Regions from separate parts of the Nonomuraea sp. NPDC049750 genome, predicted to be linked through region 2. Evidence: riboswitches for the same ligand, from Rfam matches in the RefSeq annotation. Region 2 holds a riboswitch; the other holds the start of a gene.
What was found. Region 2 has a riboswitch for cyclic di-AMP ahead of AB0J16_RS14675 (CHAP domain-containing protein). Riboswitches for the same ligand answer to the same signal wherever they lie in the genome.

Region 1 (3,443 bases), on a different contig from region 2:
GCTGAGGCACCCGCCGACACGCCCGTCGTGTCGCCGCCGAGCGCTAGGTCTTCTGTCTCGGCCTGCGGCAGGACAACGACTTCGAGGAAGAGGAGTACGCGGCGCGGATCGTCGACGCCCTTCCCTCCCGACTTGTGGGATCCAACGCCGATCTCCCCGCGAAGCCGTGGCGTCGCGGGGAGGTCGGCCGGGGGCCCGGCCTTGCGTCAGATGTGCTCGGCGGGGTTCGCCGGGAGGTAGAAGTTCCAGCTGCCGTGCCCCTCGTGGGCGCCGCCTGCGGGGCAGTGCCCGTTGTCGGGGCGGCCATTCCACCAAAGGGTGTAGCACTTGTTACAGAAGCGCCAGTTGTCCTGCTGTGTCGTCGGTGACATGTCCCCTCCTCCAGTATCGAGAACCGGCTCGCTGTCCGGCCACCGTCAGTGTCTGAGGTGATCGCAGGATCGTGACATCCCCAAACTTGGGGGGTTGCGGTCTGATGGGCAGATAAGGCGGCCATGCGCTGTTCAGCCCAACGTGGTGGGCTTTTCGGCAGCCGGTACGGGAGCGTGAGACGCCGACGAGCGCGCGTCCAGAAGGACGCGCGCTCGTCGGCAGGAGAGCCCTCGGTCAGGAAGTCGTCAGGCGCCGTAGCTCGGGTAGCCGTAGCCGACCACCTGGGACGTCGGCCGGACGCGCTGCTGGACGCTGCCGTTGCCGGTGTTGCCCTCGATCGTGGAGATCGTGCCGTCGTGGTTGTCCTTGACGACGAAACCGACGTGCTCGATGTCGTCCAGGCTCTTGCTGCCGCCCCACGAGAAGAACACCACGGCGCCCGGCTTCGGGGTCGTGCCCCAGTGGTTGTTGTGGGCGAACCACTTCGCGTGCTCGACCGTGTAGGCGTCCCAGCCGATCATGCTGCGCGCGCCGGACTGCTCGCCGACCCACGAGACGAACATCGAGCACCAGGCGGCGTTCAGGTAGTCCGCCCGGGTGCCGCCGTCGCGCCTGAGGGTCTCCAGGGCGCGCGGGGAGTTCATGTACCACTTCTGGAACTTGGTGCCGCCACCGTAGGCGTTCTCAGTGGTGCCGACCTGGGCCTTGGCCAGCGCCAACACCCGCGAGACCGTGGCCTTGGCCTTGATCTCGCTCTCCGGGTGGCTCTTCGCGGCGGCGTGTGCCGGGGCCACGGCGGCGTGGGCGGTGGCGGTGTCCGCGTGGGCGGCGGACTGGCCGGCGAGTGCGGCGGCCGCGACGCTCACGCCGAGGACGGCGTGAGCAAAGGTCGACTTGGTGGCGCGAAAAAGATGGGACTTCGCCATCGAGGGGGTAACTCCTTGCTTCCATGCCGCTTACCGGGTTAGCTGACGGGTTCGGACGTGGAAGCTGTCCTACGGCACGTGACGTGCCGATACACCCCAAAGGACGGTGGGTCCCCGGTTCCGCGCGAGGCGGATTCAGCGGTCACAGGACGGTCCTGTGATGCCTTTGTGCGATGGTCTGGCAACGAACGGACAAACCGGACGTATGCCTCATATGACCACAAAGGTAATGCAAGAGGCAAGGGTCTTACAAATAGATGAATCGCCAGCTAAGAGAGCTGCTCCCTCGCGTCGGCCAGAAGCCCCATCATGGCAAGGCTTTCGTCAAGTGGCATGATCGCGGATTCGGTCCTGCCTTCGGCCATGGCGTCCCGTACCTCGCGCACCTCGCCGGCGTACCCGTTGTCCGCCGGATCGAGCTCGAGCTCCTCCGTCTCCATCGACGGCCCGCTCAGCACGACCCGCTCCGGCGCCCAGAACGGCGCCTTGATGTGGGCGCGCATGTCGGTGCCCACCACGAGGGCGTCGTTCGCGTACGGGCCCAGCAGCGAGCACTCCACCAGAGCCCGCCTGCCCCCCGGATAGACCAGCACCCCGCCCGCCTCCGCGTCCACCCCTGAAGGCGCCAGCGAGCCCGTGACGTGCATCCGTGAGGGCATCCCGAGCAGCAGCTGCGCCAGCCCGAACGAGTAGACGCCCAGGTCGAGCAGCGCCCCGCCGCCCAGCTCCGGCGCCCACAGCCGGTGCGCGGGATCGTAGGGAGCCTTGAAGCCGAACGACGCCTGGACCGAGCGGATCTCCCCGAACCGGGGATCGCCGGCCACCCGCTGGATGAGCGGATTGAACCGGGTCCACATGGCTTCCATCAGAAACACCCCGGCATCGCGGGCGAGCTGGACCATCCGCTCGGCGTCGGCGACGGACGCGGCGAGCGGCTTCTCGCACAACACCGCCTTGCCCGCCGCGATCGCCGCCTCGGCGACCTCCAGGTGCTGGGCGTGCGGGGTCGCCACGTAGACCGCGTCGACGCCGGGGTCGGCGCACAGCTCCGCGTACGAGCCGTACGCCGACTCGGCGCCCAGTTCCGAGGCCAGCGCCCGCGCGCGGCCGAGGTCGCGCGAACCGACGGCGGCCACCCGCATCCCCGGCTCAGCGGCGATGACCGCCCCGACCTTTGCGGCGATGACACCCGTGGCCGCGATACCCCATGAGAGATCCTTCATGAGGAAAGATCGTAGGGAATCACCCCATCCAGGCGAAAGTGTCCGGGTTGGGGCCGATGCGGCCGTTCTCCTGGTTCAGCGCGCCGATGGCCGCCATGTCCTCGGTGTCGAGGACGAAGTCGAACACCTCGAAGTTCTCTTTGATCCGCGCCGGCGTGACCGATTTGGGGATCACCACGTTGCCGAGCTGGATGTGCCAGCGCAGCACGATCTGCGCGGGCGTCCTGGCGTGCTTCTCCGACAGCACGGCGAGCGCCGGGTCGCCGAGCAGGCCCTTGCCCTGCCCCAGCGGGCTCCACGCCTCCGTGAGGATGCCGTTGTCCTCGTGGAACTGCCGCATCTGCCGTTGCTGGAAGTGCGGGTGCAGCTCGATCTGATTGATGGCCGGAGTGATGTCCGCCTCGTCGATCACCCGGGTGAGCGTCTCAGGGGTGAAATTGGACACACCGATCGCCTTCGCCCGGCCTTGACGGTAGATCTTCTCCAGGCCGCGCCACGCCTGGAGGTACTTGTCCTGCGACGGCACCGGCCAGTGGATCAGGTACAGGTCCACGTAGTCGAGCCCGAGCCGGGACAGGCTCTCGTCGAACGCCTCCTCCGCCCGCTCGTGGTCGTTGTTGAAGAGCTTGGTGGTGACGAACAGCTTCTCGCGCGGGATCCCCGAGGCGCGTACGGCCCGGCCGACGCCCTCCTCGTTCCCGTACGCGCTGGCGGTGTCGATGTGGCGGTAACCGGCCTCCAGAGCGGCCGTCACGACCTGTTCGGCCTCGTCGTCCGGCACCTGCCAGACGCCGAACCCGAGCTGCGGCACCTGCACGCCGTCGCTGTTGAGTAGTAGGGAGTTCATCTGAATGGTGGCGCGGAGACCCGGTCCTTCGGGGCCGGGAGGAAGCGCCACTCCTCCTTTCGAAAACAGTGTGGA
Region 2 (3,443 bases):
GCGGCCCTTTACCGCCCTCCCGGAGCCCCGCGCGCCGTACGTGACCACTTTCCGCCAGCCGAAGCAGGAGGTCGGCTGTCGCCGGTTTCGACAGGCCGATGTGTGATTCCAGCTCCAACCGGGTCAGCGGCCCTCGATCGAGCAGAGCCAGCAGCGCCGCGCGGTCGTTGATCCGGCGCAGCAGCTGAGGGCTTCCCCCTCGCTGTTCCACGTGGGACTCCCTTACCATCTGGGAACTTCCCAGACTATTGCCGAGGAATGTACCTCATGCACATCGGCCCACGTCAAGAGGCCATCGCAAGGGAATCGAAGACCGGGGGGACTTGCCAGGCACGGCCGGGCCGTCGGCCAGGAGGGGTTCGGCATGCGACGCGACGTGACAAAGCCCCGGCTCGCCGAGCCGGGGCTTGGATGCACATCGGGGGTTCGGCCGACCTTTGGCGCTATTCGACCGCGGTTACCGTGACAGCGTTGCTCAACCGCTGACCGTGCCGCAGTCGGTCAGCGTTCGGCCGCGAGGGTGACGCCCAGACCGATGAACACGCTCCCGGTCGCGGCGTCGATCCGGCGGCGCACCGCCTGACGACCGCGCAGCCAGCCGCCGATCCGCCCGGCCAGCACGCCGACCGTCGCGTCGGCCAGGAACTCCAGGACGATCAGGATGGCGCCGAGGACGGCGAACTGCAGCCAGATCGGCCCCGCCCCGGGATCGATGAACTGGGGCAGGAAGGCGACCATGAACGTGAACGTCTGCGGATTGGCCATGGAGGAGACCACGCCGTTGAGGAAGGCACGCCGGCCGGACATTCCGCGGCTGGCCGGATCGTCGGCCTGGCTGTTCTTGCGGTTGCGGATCATCTGGACGCCGAGGTAGATCAGGTAGGCGGCGCCGGCGAGCCGTAGCACCGTGAACACGACCGGGAACGTCGTCAGCAGCACGGCGAGCCCGGCGGCGGCCGCGGCTATGTACAACGCGTCACCAGTGATGACGCCGACCGTGGCCAGCAGCCCGGCGCGGGGCCCACCCCGCAGACCGCATCCCAGCACGAACAGCATGTCCGGTCCGGGGGTGATCAGAGCGACGATGGTGGTCGCGGTGAAAACGGCGAGCAGGTGCGGATCGATCGGCATGCGACGATCTTTCCACCTCCGGTGTCGGCGCACCGCTCCGGGGACGCCGTTCGGGGGGACGCCGTTCGGGGGGTGCCAGAGGCGGCAGAACAGCTGTCAGGCGGCGTAGCGCGGGTAGCCGTAGCCGACGACCTGGGAGGTGGGACGGACACGCTGCTCGACCTTGCCGTTGCCGGTGTTGCCCTCGATCGTGGAGATCGTGCCGTCACCGTTGTCCTTGACCACGAAGCCGACGTGGCTGATGGAGCTCAGGTCCTTGCTGCCGCTCCAGGAGTAGAAGACCACGGCGCCGGGCTTGGCCATGGTGCCCCAGCGGTGGTTGGCGGCGAACCACTTGGCGTGGGCGACGGTGTAGGCGTCCCAGCCGACCTGGGAGCGGGCGCCGGTCTCCTCGCCGACCCAGGAGACGAACATCGAGCACCAGGCGGCGTTCAGGTAGTCCTGCCTGCTGCCGCCGTCACGCTGGACGGTCTCGGCGGCGCGGGCTGAGTTCATGTACCACTTCTGGAACTTCGTGCCGCCGCCGTTGGCGTCCTCGGACGTGCCGACCTGGGCCTTGGCCAGGTTCAGGACCTGCTGGGCGGTGACGTTCACCTGGGCCTCGCCGTTCCTGCCGCCCTGCGCGGAGGCGGGGGCGGCCTGAGCCGCGATGGGAGTGTGCCCGGTGGGAGCCGTGGCGGCGTTCGCCGCGGTGTGGGCGCCGAGGGCGGCGGCGGTGAGGGTCGCGCCGAGCGCGATCTTGGCATAGTTGATCTTGGGGATGCGGATGATGGTGATTGCTCCTTGCTTCCATTCCGCTTACCGGGTTAGCTGACGGGCTCGGGCGTGGAAGCTGCCCTACGGCACGTTGACGTGCCGATTAGCCCCGATCGAGACATGGGTCCCCGGTCCCGCGCACAGGCGGGTTCAGCGGTCACAGGTGATTTCCTGTGATGCATGTGATGGGTATGACGTCCGTACTCGGACTTTGGCGGCGCGGCCAGAGGGATGCTCACTGTCTAGGCCAGGCGCACAGATGGGTACAACGCACCCCTGACCTGGGTAATTCCATCGCAATGACATCGCCATGCCCAGCCCGGCCCGCTCGTCGATCCGTCAAGTAGCGGGGGTGCCTTGTTGAAGTCGCGCCAGGGCGCGTCTGGAAAGGTTGGCGTACGGTCTGTCGAATTCGCCTCGCCCGTCCGACGTAGAGGCGTACCGACCGGACAGACAGCCAAGGAGACCCTCGTGGCCCAGTACGCGATCCTCATCTTCGACGACGCCGGAGCCGGCGACTACACCCCCGAGCAGCAGGCGGCGAGCCAGCGGCACGCCGACGACCTCCTCGACTCCGGCGCCATGATCGCGGCGTACGCGCTGCGGTCCGCCGACACCGCCACCTCGTTGCGCGGCGACGTGGTCACCGACGGGCCCTTCATCGACGCCAAGGAAGTCATCGCCGGCGTCTGCGTCATCGAGGCCCCCGACCTGGACGCCGCCCTGGACCTGGCGCGTCGTAACCCCGCCGTCCAGTGGGGTCGTGGCGGCGTCGAGGTACGTCCCGTCGCAGGCGGCATCGCACCCACCGCCCGATGACGGCCGCGGCGGACGCGGGCCAAACGGACGCGGGCCAGGCGGGCGCGGGCCAAACGGAGGTGGGACGGGCGGACGCGGGACAGGCGGTGGCCGCCGCGCATCGGCGCGAGTGGGCTTTCGTGCTCGCCGCGACCGTGCGCGTCGCGCAGGACCTGGACCTGGCCGAGGAGTGCGTACAGGAGGCGTACGCCGCGGCGCTGTCGGCCTGGGAACGCGATGGTATCCCCGCCAACCCCGCGGCGTGGCTCACCACCACGGCCAAGCGCCGGGCGATGGACGCGATCCGCCGCGAGCGGACCTTCCGGTCGAAACTGCCATTGCTGGTGGAGTCCGAAGAGCTCGCGCCGCACAGACTGGCGGACCGCGACGAGGCGGACGCGGTGGAACTGGAGGATGCCGTACCCGACGAACGGCTGCGGCTCATCTTCACCTGCTGCCACCCCGCACTCGCGCAGGAAGCGCGGCTCGCGCTCACGCTGCGGCTGGTGTGCGGGCTGCCGACCCCGGACGTCGCCCGGGCGCTGCTGGTGTCGGAGCAGACGATGGCCGCCCGCATCACCCGGGCGAAGAAGAAGATCTCCGTCGCCCGCATCCCCTATCGGGTGCCGCGCCCGGCGGAGCTGCCGGACCGGCTGGCAGCCGTACTCGGCGTGCTCCACCTGCTGGTCACCGACGCCCGGCGCGCGACCCGGACGGGCGCCGACGGCCGGCTGCTGCGGCTTGAGGAGCAGGACCGC

Region 1: it holds a riboswitch for cyclic di-AMP, as region 2 does, so the genes downstream of both, AB0J16_RS42085 (CHAP domain-containing protein) here and AB0J16_RS14675 (CHAP domain-containing protein) in region 2, are expected to answer to the same signal.

What each region holds. Positions count from the first base shown of each region.
Region 1 covers NZ_JBFANB010000023.1:147,401-150,843, forward strand. Annotated here, with positions in the region: gene AB0J16_RS42075 (hypothetical protein) at 1-5, shown strand, start outside; gene AB0J16_RS42080 (hypothetical protein) at 207-371, opposite strand; gene AB0J16_RS42085 (CHAP domain-containing protein) at 618-1,298, opposite strand; cyclic di-AMP (ydaO/yuaA leader) riboswitch at 1,311-1,449, opposite strand; gene AB0J16_RS42090 (Gfo/Idh/MocA family oxidoreductase) at 1,568-2,521, opposite strand; gene AB0J16_RS42095 (aldo/keto reductase) at 2,541-3,368, opposite strand.
Region 2 covers NZ_JBFANB010000004.1:609,528-612,970, reverse strand. Annotated here, with positions in the region: gene AB0J16_RS14685 (ROK family protein) at 1-211, opposite strand, end outside; gene AB0J16_RS14680 (LysE family translocator) at 502-1,131, opposite strand; gene AB0J16_RS14675 (CHAP domain-containing protein) at 1,228-1,725, opposite strand; cyclic di-AMP (ydaO/yuaA leader) riboswitch at 1,912-2,053, opposite strand; gene AB0J16_RS14670 (YciI family protein) at 2,359-2,706, shown strand; gene AB0J16_RS14665 (sigma-70 family RNA polymerase sigma factor) at 2,703-3,443, shown strand, end outside.